One region of the Pseudomonas sp. CAU 1711 genome, then DNA from elsewhere that is predicted to be linked to it. Evidence: predicted binding sites of a transcription regulator. Region 1 holds the regulator's gene; the other holds the start of a gene.
What was found. The regulator sigma-54, encoded in region 1, starts transcription at its own class of promoters, with help from an activator protein. The targets are predictions, from matches to a motif close to ANTGGCATNNANNTTGCTNT.
Positions count from the first base shown of each region.

Region 2: the regulator sigma-54 is predicted to act here: its motif matches at 3,249-3,268, upstream of glnK (P-II family nitrogen regulator).

Region 1 covers NZ_JBDQQT010000001.1:349,675-357,089, forward strand. Annotated here, with positions in the region: gene pmbA (metalloprotease PmbA) at 1-413, shown strand, start outside; gene AAFN46_RS01500 (HPr family phosphocarrier protein) at 543-815, opposite strand; gene rapZ (RNase adapter RapZ) at 824-1,681, opposite strand; gene ptsN (PTS IIA-like nitrogen regulatory protein PtsN) at 1,699-2,163, opposite strand; gene raiA (ribosome-associated translation inhibitor RaiA) at 2,177-2,485, opposite strand; gene AAFN46_RS01520 (RNA polymerase factor sigma-54) at 2,641-4,143, opposite strand; gene lptB (LPS export ABC transporter ATP-binding protein) at 4,282-5,007, opposite strand; gene lptA (lipopolysaccharide transport periplasmic protein LptA) at 5,007-5,552, opposite strand; gene lptC (LPS export ABC transporter periplasmic protein LptC) at 5,539-6,105, opposite strand; gene AAFN46_RS01540 (HAD family hydrolase) at 6,115-6,639, opposite strand; gene AAFN46_RS01545 (KpsF/GutQ family sugar-phosphate isomerase) at 6,640-7,415, opposite strand, start outside.
Region 2 covers NZ_JBDQQT010000013.1:19,587-27,001, reverse strand. Annotated here, with positions in the region: gene betT (choline BCCT transporter BetT) at 1-1,141, opposite strand, end outside; gene AAFN46_RS15380 (YifB family Mg chelatase-like AAA ATPase) at 1,264-2,760, opposite strand; gene AAFN46_RS15375 (accessory factor UbiK family protein) at 2,794-3,054, opposite strand; gene glnK (P-II family nitrogen regulator) at 3,453-3,791, shown strand; gene AAFN46_RS15365 (ammonium transporter) at 3,825-5,141, shown strand; gene AAFN46_RS15360 (ammonium transporter) at 5,200-6,453, shown strand; gene AAFN46_RS15355 (secondary thiamine-phosphate synthase enzyme YjbQ) at 6,549-6,974, shown strand; gene sutA (transcriptional regulator SutA) at 7,062-7,391, shown strand.

The DNA of each region.
Region 1 (7,415 bases):
GGGCCAAGCCTTTCGTCGCCGGTGGCGAGCTGGTGTCCTACATCCTCGGCAGCTATTCCGGGCGCAAGCTGGGCCTGCCCAGCACCGCCAACGCCGGCGGGGTGCACAACCTGTTCGTCAGCCACGGCGACGAGGATCGCCAGGCGCTGATCCGCCGCATGGGCCGGGGCCTGCTGGTCACCGAGCTGATGGGTCAGGGGCTCAACCTGGTCACCGGCGATTATTCGCGCGGCGCCGCCGGCTTCTGGGTGGAAAACGGCGAGATCCAGTTCCCCGTGCAGGAGGTCACCATCGCCGGCAACCTCAGGGACATGTTCCGCCAGATAGTCGCGGTGGGCAGCGACCTAGAGCTGCGCGGCAATATCCGCAGCGGCTCGGTGCTGATCGAGCGCATGACGGTGGCCGGCAGCTAGGGCGGCAGCGGCAAGCTACAAGCCATAAGCTGCAAGTATCAGCGGGTCGCGGGATGGGGCGTATGCTGATTCGCTTGCAGCTTGCAGCTTGCAGCTTGCAGCTTGCAGCTTGCAGCTTGCAGCTTCCGCTTATTCGCCCTCGTCGAACTTGTTGTCGATCAGCTCGACCAGGGCCGCCAGCGCCTCGTCCGCTTGTTCGCCCTCGCTGAACAGGTGCAGGCTGGTGCCCTTGCCGGCGGCCAGCATCATCACCGCCATGATGCTCTTGCCGTCCACCGTGCTCTCGGCCGAGCGGCCGACCCGCACCTGGCAGGGGAAACCGTTGGCCACGCCGACGAACTTGGCGGCGGCGCGGGCGTGCAGGCCGAGCTTGTTGCTGATGGTGATCTCGCGGGAGGGCATTGCGGTCCTTAGCCGAGGTCGCGGTGGCGCACCTGGACGTTCTTCAATACGGGTTTGAGGGCCTGGCCCAGGCGATTGGCCAGATACACCGAGCGGTGGTGTCCGCCGGTGCAGCCGATGGCGATGGTCACGTAGGAACGGTTGCTGGCGGCGAAGCGCGGCAGCCATTTGTTCAGGTAGCCGAGGATGTCCTGGTACATCTCCTCCACGTCCGGCTGCGCCGCCAGGTAGTTGGCCACCGGCGCCTCCAGGCCGGACATGTCGCGCAGGTCCGGCTTCCAGTAGGGGTTGGGCAGGCAGCGCACGTCGAACACCAGGTCGGCGTCGACCGGCATGCCGCGCTTGAAGCCGAAGGACTCGACCAGGAAGGCGGTGCCCGGTGCCGGCTGGTTGAGCAGGCGCAGCTTGAGGCTGTCGCGCAGCTGGTAGAGGTTGAGATGGGTGGTGTCGATCTTCAGATCGCACAGGTCGACTATCGGCGCCAGCAGCGCGGCCTCGTCGCGGATGGCCTCGGCCAGCGAGCGGTTCTCGTTGGTCAGCGGGTGGCGCCGGCGGGTCTCGGAGAAGCGCTTGAGCAGGGTTTCCTCGTCGGCGTCGAGGAACAGCACGTCGCACTGGATATGGCGGCCCCGCACCTCGGCCAGCAGTTCGGGGAAGCGCTGCAGCTGGCTGGGCAGGTTGCGCGCGTCCACCGACACGGCGACCTGCGGATGCAGCAGCTCGGTCTGCAGCAGGGCGCGTTCGGCCAGGTCCGGCAGCAGGCTGGCCGGCAGGTTGTCGATGCAGTAGAAGCCGTTGTCTTCCAGCACGTCGAGGGCGGTGCTCTTACCCGAGCCGGAGCGGCCGCTGACGATGATCAGGCGCATGGCTGGGACCCCTGGGCTCAGTGCCCGCTCTGCACGTCGACCACGACCTGGTACAGGCTCTCGTTGCTCTGGGCCTGGCGCAGGCGTTCGCGCACCTCGGTGCGGTCGAGCATGCTGGCGATCTGCCGCAGCAGCTCCAGGTGTTCGTCGGTGGCCGCCTCCGGCACCAGCAGGACGAACAGCAGGTCCACCGGGGCGCCGTCGATGGCGTCGAAGTCCACGGCGGTGTCCAGGTGCAGCACGGCGCTGATCGGCGCCTGGCAGCCGGGCAGGCGGCAGTGGGGAATGGCGATGCCGTTGCCGAAGCCGGTGGAACCGAGCTTCTCGCGGGCGATCAGGTTTTCGAAGATGTCCTGGCCGTCCAGATCGGGAAGATCGCGGGCGACCAGGTTGGCGATCTGTTCGAGTACGCGTTTTTTGCTGCCTCCCGGCACGTTCACCAGGGAACGCGCGGGAGTCAGAATGGTTTCGAGTCGAATCATGGGGTGGGGGGTGTCAGCGAGCCGTGGCGCCTTGCAGGCGGTTCAGCTGCTTTTCCTTGTGCTTGATCAGTTGACGGTCGAGTTTGTCGGCCAGCAGGTCGATGGCGGCGTACATGTCTTCGTGTTCGGCGTTGGCGACCACTTCACCGCCGGCGATGTGCAGGGTGGCTTCGATCTTCTGCTTGAGCTTCTCGACCTCCATGATGACCTGCACATTGGTGATTCTGTCGAAGTGGCGCTCCAGTCGGCTGAGTTTTTCACCGACATAGTCGCGCAGGGCGTCGGTCACATCCAGTTGATGTCCACTGATGTTGACTTGCATAACGCATCTCCTTGTTGCCTTGTGTAAGAGACAGGCTATCGGGCCTGCCGCCGTAACACGTTGGCTGGGAGGGCTGTGCACTGCGGGCCGTGGTTCCCCCGACAGGGTATCCGGCGCTCGATGCTGTGGTGCAGAAGTCTCCCCCTCAGGGCCGCTTACATCAGTCGCTTGCGTTCGCTGGACGGCGCTATGCCGAGGGATTCGCGGTACTTGGCGACGGTGCGGCGGGCTACCTGAATGCCCTGTGCCTCCAGTAAACCAGCGATCTTGCTGTCGCTCAACGGCTTTTTCGCGTTTTCCGCGGCCACCAGCTTCTTGATGATGGCGCGGATCGCGGTGGAGGAGCATTCGCCGCCCTCGGCGGTGCTGACGTGGCTGGAGAAGAAGTACTTCAGTTCGTAGATGCCGCGCGGGGTGTGCATGAACTTCTGCGTGGTGACCCGCGAGATGGTCGACTCGTGCATGCCCACCGCCTCGGCGATGTCGTGCAGGACCAGCGGCTTCATGGCCTCGTCGCCGTAGTCGAGGAAGCCGCGCTGGTGCTCGACTATCTGGGTGGCGACCTTCATCAGGGTCTCGTTGCGGCTCTGCAGGCTCTTGATGAACCAGCGCGCCTCCTGCAGCTGGTTACGCATGAAGGTGTTGTCGGCGCTGGAGTCGGCGCGGCGCACGAAGCCGGCGTACTGCGGATTGACCCGCAGGCGCGGCACCGCCTCCTGGTTGAGCTCCACCAGCCAGCGGTCGTTGTGCTTGCGCACTATGACGTCCGGCACCACGTATTCCGGCTCGCTGGCCTCGATCTGCGAGCCCGGGCGCGGATTGAGACTCTGGATCAGCTCGATGATCTGCTTGAGCTCGTCCTCCTTGAGCTTCATGCGCCGCATCAGCTGGGCGTAGTCGCGGCCGCCGAGCAGATCGAGGTGATCGCCGGCCAGGCGCTGGGCCTCGGCCAGCCAGGGCGTGCCGGGCGGCAGCTGGCGCAGCTGCAGCAGCAGGCATTCGCGCAGGTCGCGGGCGCCGACGCCGGCCGGCTCGAAGTGCTGCAGGCGGTGCAGCACGGCCTCGACCTCGTCGGCCTCGACCTCCAGTTCCGGGTCGAAGGACTCGACTATCTCGTCGATGCTCTCCTCCAGGTAGCCCTGGTCGTTGATGCAGTCGATGAGGGTGACGCCGATCAGTTTGTCCTTGTCGGACATCGGCACCAGGTTGAGCTGCCACAGCAGGTGGCTCTGCAGGCTCTCGCCGGCGGAGGTGCGGGTGGTGAAGTCCCACTCGTCGTCGTCGTTGCTCGGCAGGCTGCTGGCGCTGGTCTGGTAGACGTCTTCCCAGGCGGTGTCGACCGGCAGTTCGCTGGGGATGCGGTCGTGCCACTCGCCGTCCTCGGCGCTCTCGCTGTTGTTTACCGCGACGGTGCTGTCCTGAAAGCTGGAGCTGTCCTGCTGCGCCTGGGTGTTCTGCTCGGCGCCGTCGGCCATGGGGTCTGAGTTGTCGAAGTCCTCGCCGTCTTCCTGGCGTTCGAGCATGGGGTTGGATTCCAGGGCCTCCTGGATTTCCTGTTGCAGGTCCAGGGTGGAGAGCTGGAGTAGACGGATGGCCTGTTGCAGCTGCGGAGTCATCGTCAGCTGCTGGCCCATCTTGAGGACTAGCGACGGTTTCATGGTGTGGGGCTGGGTACCTTGTTCACTTGCCGGCGCGTGGCGCCATCCACTGCAGGGCGCCGGGGCGCCCTAGTAAGCAAATTATATGCCCGACCTTGAAGGATTCCAGTCCTTTGCGCAAGCCCCTGGCGGGGCTGCTCACAGGCGGAATTCGTGACCCAGATAGACTTCCTTGACCAGCTGGTTGGCCAGGATGGCCTCGGCGTCGCCCTCGGCGATCAGCTGGCCATCGTTGACTATGTAGGCGATCTCGCAGATGTCCAGGGTCTCGCGCACGTTGTGATCGGTGATCAGCACGCCGATGCCCTTGGCCTTGAGGTGGTGGATGATCTGCTTGATGTCGCCGACCGAGATTGGGTCGACGCCGGCGAAGGGTTCGTCGAGCAGGATGAACTTGGGTTCGGTGGCCAGGGCGCGGGCGATTTCCACCCGGCGCCGCTCGCCGCCGGACAGGCTCATGCCCAGGCTGTCGCGGATATGGCTGATGTGGAATTCCTGCAGCAGGGCTTCCAGAGCCTGCTCGCGGCCGGCGCGGTCGAGGTCCTTGCGGGTCTCGAGGATGGCCATGATGTTGTCGGTCACCGACAGCTTGCGGAAGATCGAGGCTTCCTGCGGCAGGTAGCCGATGCCGGAGCGGGCACGTCCGTGCATGGGTTGGTGGCTGAGGTCGCGGTTGTCGATCAGCACGCGGCCCTGATCGGCCTGGACCAGGCCGACGATCATGTAGAAGCAGGTGGTCTTGCCGGCGCCGTTGGGGCCGAGCAGGCCGACGATCTGGCCGCTGTCGATGGATAGGCTGACATCGCGGACCACCTGGCGGCCCTTGTAGCTCTTGGCCAGGTGCTGGGCTTTGAGGGTGGCCATTACTGCTGCTGCTCTTGCTGGGCGTTCTTCTTGCGCGGCTGCAGGATCATGTCGATGCGCGGGCGCGGCACCGAGACGTTGCTGCCCGTGGCGCGGCCGGCGTTGACGATCTGGCGCTGGGTGTCGTAGACGATCTTCTCGCCTTCGAAGACGTTGCCCTGCTGGATCACCTTGGCCTGGTCGATCAGTACGATGCGCTCGTTGGCGGCGAAGTACTGAATGGTCAGGCCGTAGGCCTTGACCACCTCCTTGTCCTCGGCAGGCTTCTGCTCGTAGTAGGCGGGCTTGCCCACCGAAGTGAAGACCTCGATCTCGCCGTTGGCGTCCTGGGTGATGGTCACCGTGTCGCCGGTGATCTTCAGGGTGCCCTGGGTGATCACCACGCCGCCGCGGTAGACGGCCACGCCCTGCTTGTCGTCCAGTTCGGCGCTGTCGGCCTGAACGCGGATCGGCTGCTCGCGGTCGCTGGGCAGGGCCCAGGCGCTGGCGCTTCCGAGCGCGGCACCCAGGCAGAGCAGTAGGGGGAAGGTTTTAACGAACCTCATGCTGGCCTCTTACCTTGGACAGCAAGTGGATCTTGCCGTCGTTCATGTACGCTTTCATTCCCTGGGCCGTGGTCACCCCATTGGCGGCCTCGATTCTAACGGCTTGCTGGGTCTGCGCATATTCCTCGTCGGGGAATACGGTGACTCGGCTGCTGGTGATCACGGTAGGGCGGTTCTTGGCATCGGTGCGAGCGATGCGCACGTTGTCGATCAGCTCGACTTCCTTGCCTTGCGGGGCGACTTCGCCCCTGTCGCTGCGGACATGCCAGGGGTACTGGCTGCCGCGGTAGAGCTGCAGGTCGGGCTTGTCCACCAGGGTCGCGTCGCTGGCCTTGAGGTGCTCCAGCTTCTCGGCGGTCATCTCGTAGTGCAGCTGGCCGTCTTCCTGAAATTGCAGGGTGTGGGCGCCGACCACATAGAAATCGATGGCGTTGTCGGTGGTCGCGGGCTTCCTCTCCATAAAGCTTTCCGGGCGAACGTTCCAGTAGCCGAGGGCGCCGACCAGGGCCACCAGCAGGGTGCCGAATAGATAGGTGCGCAGTTTGCCGTTCATGGGGCGTTCCTAGAGGTAGGCGGCCTGGGCGGCTTCGAGCGTGCCCTGGGCGCGCATGATCAGTTCGCAGAACTCGCGGGCGGCACCCTCGCCGCCGCGGGCGACGGTCACGCCATGGGCGTGCTGGCGGACGAAGGCGTCGGCGCTGGCCACCGCCATGCCCAGGCCGACGCGACGGATCACCGGCAGGTCGGGCAGGTCGTCGCCCAGATAGGCGACCTGTTCATAGTTCAGGCCCAGCTCGCCGAGCAGCTCGTCCAGTACTACCAGCTTGTCCTCGCGGCCCTGGTACAGGTGCTGGATGCCCAGGTTCTGCGCGCGGCGCTCGACCACCGGAGTCTTGCGCCCGCTGATGATGGCGGTGCGCACCCCGGAGCCGATCAGCATCTTGATGCCGTGGCCGTCCAGAGTGTTGAAGGTCTTGAATTCGCTGCCGTCGACGAGAAAGTACAGCTTGCCGTCGGTCAGCACGCCATCCACGTCGAAGATGGCCAGTTTCACGCCCTTGGCGCGTTGCAACAGGTCTGCGCTCATTTACAGCACTCCGGCGCGCAGCAGGTCGTGCATGTTGAGGGCGCCGATCGGTCGGTCCTCGTCATCCACCACCACCAGCGCGTTGATCTTGTGGTCTTCCATGATTTTCAGCGCCTCGGCGGCGAGCATCTCGGCGCGGGCGGTCTTGCCGTGGGCGGTCATCACCTGGTCGATGCTGGCCTCGCGCACGTCGATGCCCTTGTCCAGGGTGCGGCGCAGGTCGCCGTCGGTGAAGATGCCGGCCAGCTTGCCGTCGGCCTCGACTATCACGGTCATGCCCAGGCCCTTGCGGGTCATTTCCAGCAGCGCCTCGCGCAGTGGGGTGCCGCGCGCGACCAGGGGCAGGCGCTCGCCGGCATGCATCACGTTCTCCACCTTGAGCAGCAGACGGCGGCCGAGGGCGCCGCCCGGATGGGAGAAGGCGAAGTCTTCGGCGGTGAAGCCGCGGGCTTCCAGCAGGGCGATGGCCAGGGCGTCGCCGAGCACCAGGGATACGGTGGTGGAGGCGGTCGGCGCGAGGTTCAGCGGGCAGGCTTCCTGGGCCACGCGGGCGTCCAGGTTGACTTCGGCGGCCTTGGCCAGTGGCGAGTCCGGGTTGCCGGTCATGCTGATCAGGGCGATGCCGAGGCGCTTGATCAGCGGCAGCAGGGTGACGATCTCGGCGGTGGAGCCGGAGTTGGACAGGGCCAGCACCACGTCGTCCTTGGTGATCATGCCCATGTCGCCATGGCTGGCCTCGGCCGGATGGACGAAGAAGGCCGGGGTGCCGGTGCTGG
Region 2 (7,415 bases), on a different contig from region 1:
CGGCCAGGCTCTGCAGGCCCTCGGTCAGCACCAGATGAATGGCGCTGTCGCCGAACACCGTCATCCACAGCAGGGTGAAGCCGGCCGGCACGAACAGCACGCCCGAGATGAACTCGCGGATGGTGCGACCGCGCGAGATGCGCGCGATGAACAGGCCGACGAAGGGCGACCAGGACAGCCACCAGCCCCAGTACAACAGGGTCCAGCCGCCGATCCAGTCGGTCGGCTGATAGGCGTAGAGATTGAAGGTCTTGCTGACGATCTCGGACAGGTAGGCGCCGCTGTTCTGCACGAAGGTCTTGAGCAGGAACACGGTCGGGCCCAGCGCCAGGACGAACAGCAGGAGCAGCACGGCCAGGCACAGGTTGATCTCCGAGAGGATGCGGATGCCCTTGTTCAGGCCGCTGGCCACCGACAGGGTGGCGAGAAAGCAGATGGCGGCGATCAGGCCGATCTGCACGCCGGTGCCGACCGGCAGGCCGAACAGATGGTGCAGGCCGCTGTTGATCTGCAGCACGCCGTAGCCCAGCGAGGTGGCCACGCCGAACACCGTGCCGATGATGGCGAAGGTATCCACCGCGTGGCCGATGGGGCCGTGGATGCGCTCGCCGATCAGCGGGTAGAGCGCCGAGCGCAGGGTCAGCGGCAGGTTATGGCGGAAGCAGAAGAACGCCAGGATCAGCGCGACTATGGCGTAGATCGCCCAGGCGTGCAGGCCCCAGTGGAAGAAGGTCAGCTTCATCGCCTCGCGTGCGGCCTGCACGGTGCCGGCCTCGCCCACCGGCGGCGCGGTGAAGTGCATCAGCGGCTCGGCCACGCCGAAGAACATCAGGCCGATGCCCATGCCGGCGGAGAACAGCATGGCGAACCAGGTGGCGTTGCGGTATTCGGGCTGGCTGTGGTCGGGGCCTAGCTTGAGGTCGCCGTAGCGGCTGACGGCGAGGAACACGCAGCAGATCAGGATCAGCGCGACGGTGAGGACGTAGAACCAGCTGGCCTTGTCGACTATCCAGCTCTGCAGCTGGGCGAACTGGCTCTGCGCATGCTCGGGCAGCAGCACGCTGTAGAGCACCAGGGCGAGGATGAGAAAGGCGGAGCCGAAGAATACCGGCCGATTGATTGAAGACGTCTGTGCCTCCATTGAGCTAGCTCTCCTTATGATCGGATGGGCCGCCAAGGGCGGAAGGCTAGCCATTCTAGCACAGGGTGATAGTTTCACTCTCTTGAATCACTGCATTCGATAATTTTGCCGGATTGACCGCTTCAGCTTTCGCCGCTCGGCCGATACTGCAGGGCCTCGGCCAGATGCGCGCGCTGGATGTCGTCGCGTTCTTCCAGGTCGGCCAGGGTGCGTGCCACCTTGAGCAAGCGGTGGGCGGCGCGCAGCGACAGCTTGAGGCGTTCGCAGGCCTGTTCCAGCCAGAGCCGGTCGGCCTCGCCCAGCCGGCAGTGACGGCGCAGGCCCGGCAGGTCGAGCAGGGCGTTGGCGCAGCCCTGGCGCTGGAGCTGACGCTGACGGGCGCGGGCCACCTGGGTGGCCGCCTGGGCGCTGCTCTCGCCGCCCTGGGGGGCGGCCAGCAGGCTGGTGCTTTCCCGCGCCACCGTCAGGTGCAGGTCGATGCGGTCGAGCAGCGGCCCGGACAGCTTGGCGCGGTAGCGCTGCACCTGTTCCGGGGTGCAGCGGCAGCGCCCACCGGGGTCGCCCAGGTAACCGCAGGGGCAGGGATTCATCGCCGCCACCAGCTGGAAGCGCGCCGGGAAGCGCACCTTGTCGCGCGCGCGGGCAATCACTATCTGGCCCGACTCCAGCGGCTCGCGCAGCACCTCCAAGACCTTGCGGTCGAACTCCGGCAGCTCGTCGAGAAACAGCACGCCCATATGCGCCAGGCTGATCTCGCCCGGCTGCGGGCGACTGCCGCCGCCGACCAGCGCCGGGCCGGATGCACTGTGATGGGGCTGGCGGAAGGGGCGCTGCGGCCAGGCGGCCAGTGGCGCCTGGCTGGCCACCGAGTGGATGGCCGCCACTTCCAGCGCCTCGTCCTCGGACAGTGGCGGCAGCAGGCCGGGCAGGCGGCTGGCCAGCAGGGTCTTGCCGGTGCCGGGCGGGCCCGAGAACAGCAGGTTGTGGCCGCCGCTGGCGGCGATCAGCAGGGCGCGCTTGGCCGCTAGCTGGCCCTGCACCTCGGCCAGATCGGGGTAGCTCGCGGCCTGCAGCAGCAGGCCGCTGGCCTGGTAGGGCGCCAGCACGGCCTGGCCGTTGAGGTGGGCGGCGACCTGCAGCAGGTGTTCGGCGGCCAGCACCGTCAGGCCCGAGGCCAGGCTGGCCTCCTCGGCATTGGCGCGCGGCACCAGAAGGGTGCGCCCGGCGGCGCGCGCGGCCAGGGCCGCCGGCAGCACGCCTTGCACCGGGCGCAACTCGCCGGATAGGGCCAGCTCGCCCAGGCACTCCAGCCGCTTCAGGCCCTCGGCCGGGACCTGGCCGCTGGCGGCCAGCACACCGAGGGCGATGGCCAGGTCGAAGCGCCCGCCGTCCTTGGGCAGATCGGCGGGTGCCAGGTTGAGGGTGATGCGCCTGGGCGGGAAATCGAAGCCGGCGTTCTGGATGGCGCTGCGCACGCGGTCCTTGCTCTCCTTGACCGCGGCCTCCGGCAGGCCGACCAGGGTCAGCGCCGGCAGGCCGTTGGCCAGGTGCGCCTCGACTGTGACCGCCGGTGCCTCGACGCCGACCTGGGCACGGCTGTGGACTATGGCCAGGGACATGGATCGCTCCTTGATCGCATGCCCGCCGAGGGCTTATTCGGCGGGTGGTTTCTGTTGCGCCTCCAGCGCCGCCAACTTGGCTTCGAGGGCCTCCAGGCGGGCGCGGGTACGGGCCAGCACGGCCATCTGGCTGTCGAACTCCTCGCGGCTGACCAGGTCCAGCTTGGTGAAGGCGCTCTGCAGCAGGGCCTTGAACTGGGCCTCGAACTCACTGCGCGGCAACGGGGTATCGCCGCTGAACAGGCGGGCGGCGTGGCCGGCGAGGGTGTCGAGCAGAGCTTTGGGCGGCAGCATGGGGGCTTTCCAGTGGCAAACGGCGCTCAGTGTAGCACGCAGGCCGCGCCGCCCGTGGCGCCCACGGCGATGCACAAATTTCGCTCACTGCCGCAGGCCGTCGCGCACCATTGTTGTGCAGTGACCGCCTGGTCGACCGCTCTCGCACTCCGACCCGGCCGGCTAAGCCTCTGAAAAAGTGGCTTTTTGGCATAGCTGGCAAGGATTCTGCTTAACAGCCTATGACGCGTGCACCGATGCAGTACCGGTGCGCAGCCGAGGCGGGGGAGTGTCTCGGTGAATGCGGTTGGTAGACGCCAGGCCCGGTGGCCGGCGCGTTTCAAAAGCCAGGCACTGCGCTTAGACTTGAGCCGGGTTCGTTTTCCTGGGGCGAGTCCACCAATACGGGAGAGAGTTTCATGAAGCTAGTCACTGCCATCATCAAGCCGTTCAAGCTGGACGATGTGCGCGAATCGCTGTCCGAGATCGGCGTGCAGGGCATCACCGTCACCGAAGTCAAAGGCTTCGGCCGGCAGAAGGGTCACACCGAGCTGTACCGCGGCGCCGAGTACGTCGTCGACTTCCTGCCCAAGGTGAAGATCGACGTGGCCATCGCCGACGATCAACTGGATCGCGTGATCGAAGCCATCACCAAGGCTGCCAACACCGGCAAGATCGGTGACGGCAAGATCTTCGTGGTCAACCTGGAACAGGCCATCCGCATCCGTACCGGCGAAACCGGCACCGACGCAGTTTAAGCCTCAGAACCCACACGCCCCAGGAGAATAAACATGACTCTGCGAAAATTCGCAGGGCTAGGAGCCCTTTTGTCTCTGCTTATGCCGGGCCTGGCATTCGCCGAGGAAGCGACGCTGAACAGCGGCGACACCGCCTGGATGCTCACTGCCACCGCGCTGGTGCTGTTCATGACCATCCCCGGCCTGGCCCTGTTCTACAGCGGCATGGTGCGTTCCAAGAACGTGCTGTCGGTGATGATGCAGTGCTTCGCCATCACCGGCCTGATCAGCATCCTCTGGGTGATCTACGGCTACAGCCTGGCCTTCGACACCACCGGCATGGAGCAGGGGGTCACCAACTTCAACTCCTTCGTCGGCGGCCTGAACAAGGCCTTCCTCAGCGGCCTGACCGTCGATAGCCTGGTCGGCGCCTTCCCGGAGAGCGTGTTCATCGTCTTCCAGATGACCTTCGCCATCATCACTCCGGCGCTGATCGTCGGCGCCTTCGCCGAGCGCATGAAGTTCTCCGCCATGCTGATCTTCATGGGCGTGTGGTTCACCCTGGTCTACGCGCCGATCTGCCACATGGTCTGGTCCGGCGACGGCGCCTTCCTCTGGGATGCCGGCGTGCTCGACTTCGCCGGTGGCACCGTGGTGCACATCAACGCCGGTATCGCCGGCCTGGTGGCCTGTCTGGTGCTGGGCAAGCGCAAGGGCTTCCCGACCACCGCCATGGCGCCGCACAACCTCGGCTACACCCTGGTCGGCGCGGCCATGCTGTGGGTCGGCTGGTTCGGCTTCAACGCAGGTTCCGCCATCGCCGCCAACGGCACCGCCGGCATGGCCATGCTGGTGACCCAGATCGCCACCGCCGCCGCCGCCCTGGGCTGGATGTTCGCCGAGTGGATCACCCATGGTAAGCCGAGCGCCCTGGGCATCGCCTCCGGCGTGGTCGCCGGTCTGGTCGCCATCACCCCGGCCGCCGGCACCGCCGGCCCGATGGGCGCCCTGGTGATCGGCCTGGCCGCCGGCGTGATCTGCTTCTTCTGCGCCACCAGCCTCAAGCGCAAGCTGGGCTACGACGACTCGCTGGACGCCTTCGGCGTGCACGGCATCGGCGGCATCGTCGGCGCCATCCTCACCGGCGTGTTCGCCGCACCCGCCCTGGGCGGCTTCGGCAGCGTCGAGGACATCAGCGCCCAGGTGCTGGTACAGATCGAGGGTGTTGCCATCACCGTGCTGTACACCGCCGTCGTCACCTTCGTGATCCTCAAGGTCCTGGACCTGGTCATGGGCCTGCGCGTCAGCGAGGAGACCGAGACCGTCGGCCTCGACCTCGCCGAGCACAACGAGCGCGGCTACAACCTGTAAGGCCGCTGCGGGGCGCCCTGCGCGCCCCGTACTCCTGGGTACACAGCAGAGGTAAACCATGGACAACACAGCATTGACTGCGCTGCAGTACGGCTTCGACACCTTCTATTTCCTGATGTGCGGTGCGCTGGTGATGTGGATGGCGGCAGGCTTCGCCATGCTCGAATCCGGCCTGGTGCGCGCCAAGAACACCACCGAGATCCTCACCAAGAACATCGCGCTCTATGCGGTGGCCAGCGTGATGTACATGCTGATCGGCTACCACATCATGTACTCCAGCCCGGAAGGCGGCATCCTGCCGAGCCTGGGCTTCCTGCTGGGCGACGAGAACGCCGTCGAGGCGGTCACCGCCGGCGGTGACGATGCGCCCTACTACTCGGCCCGTTCCGACTTCTTCTTCCAGGTGGTGTTCGCCGCCACCTGCATGTCGATCGTCTCCGGCGCCGTGGCCGAGCGCATGAAGCTGTGGGCCTTCCTCACCTTCGCGGTGGTGATGACCGGTTTCATCTACCCGATCCAGGGCTTCTGGAAGTGGGGCTCGGGCTTCCTCAACACGGCCGGCTTCCTCGACTTCGCCGGCTCCGGCGTGGTGCACATGGCCGGTGCCGCCGCCGCCCTGGCCGGTGTCCTGCTGCTCGGCGCGCGCAAGGGCAAGTACGGCGCCAACGGCCAGATCAACGCCATTCCGGGCGCCAACCTGCCGCTGGCCACCCTCGGCACCTTCATCCTGTGGATGGGCTGGTTCGGTTTCAACGGCGGCTCGCAGCTGAAGATGAGCACCATCGAGGACGCCAACGCGGTGGCCAACGTGTTCGTCAACACCAACATGGCCGCCGCCGGCGGCCTGATCGTCGCCCTGGTGGTGGCGCGCATCCTGTTCGGCAAGGCCGACCTGACCATGGCCCTCAACGGCGCCCTGGCCGGCCTGGTGGCGATCACCGCCGAGCCGCTGACCCCGACCGCGCTGCAGGCCACCCTGATCGGTGCCGTCGGCGGCGTGCTGGTGGTGTTCGCCATCGTCGGCCTGGACAAGCTGAAGCTCGACGACCCGGTCGGCGCCATCTCGGTGCACGGCGTGGTCGGCATCTGGGGCCTGCTGGCAGTGTGCCTGACCAACGGCGACGCCTCGCTGGGCGCCCAGCTGCTCGGCATCGGCTCGATCTTCGCCTTCGTCTTCATCAGCAGCCTGGTGGTGTGGAGCATCATCAAGCTGGCGATCGGCCTGCGGGTCAGCGAGGAAGAAGAATACGAGGGCGTGGACATCGCCGAATGCGGCATGGAAGCCTACCCGGAATTCACCAACAAGAAATAAAGTTACAGCTACTTTGAAGGGCGCCTGCGGGCGCCCTTTGTTTTTTCCGCGGCCGCGCTAGAATGCGCGCCCAACGGATGCGGTGGGCTGCTGCGATGTGGCAACAACGGCTGATTACCCTGAATGCGCGGGCGCGAGGTTTCCACCTGGTGACCGACGAGCTGGTGGCGGCGCTGCCGGAGCTGGTCGGCTACAGGGTTGGCGTGCTGCACCTCTGGCTGCAGCACACCTCGGCCTCGCTGACCGTCAACGAGAATGCCGACGGCGCGGTGCGGCGTGACTTCGAGCGCTTCTTCAACCGTCTGGTGCCCCAGGGCGAGAGCGGCTATGAGCACGACTACGAGGGGCCGGACGACCTGCCGGCGCATTTCAAGGCCAGCCTGCTGGGCTGCCAGCTGAGCCTGCCGATCGGCGAGGGGCGCCTGGCCCTGGGCACCTGGCAGGGCATCTACCTCGGCGAGCACCGCGATCGAGGTGGTCCGCGCCGGGTGCTGGCGACGCTGTACGGCGAGCCGCACTGAGAGCGAAGAATTTTTCCCGGCGGCATTTTTGCAATGCGTGCCGCTGGTCTATAAGTAACCTGCTTTGCGCAAGTCATGAGGTAGAACATGAGCGACGAAGAACTGGAACAGGACGATCTGGAAGGCACCGACGAGGACGACGGCGAGGAGCTGGAAGCGGCCGATAGCGGCGACGACGGCGACGATGACGGCGGCAGCGACGCCGGCGAATCCGGCGGCAAGCCGAGCAAGAAGCCCAAGGCCGAGGAGGTCGAGGAGCTGCCCAGCGTCGAGGCCAAGCAGAAGGAGCGCGATGCCCTGGCCAAGGCCATGGAGGAGTTCCTCTCGCGTGGCGGCAAGGTCCAGGAGATCGAGCCCAACGTGGTGGCCGACCCGCCCAAGAAGCCGGACAGCAAGTACGGCAGCCGTCCCATCTGAGACGGCCGTCGCCAACCGCTCCTC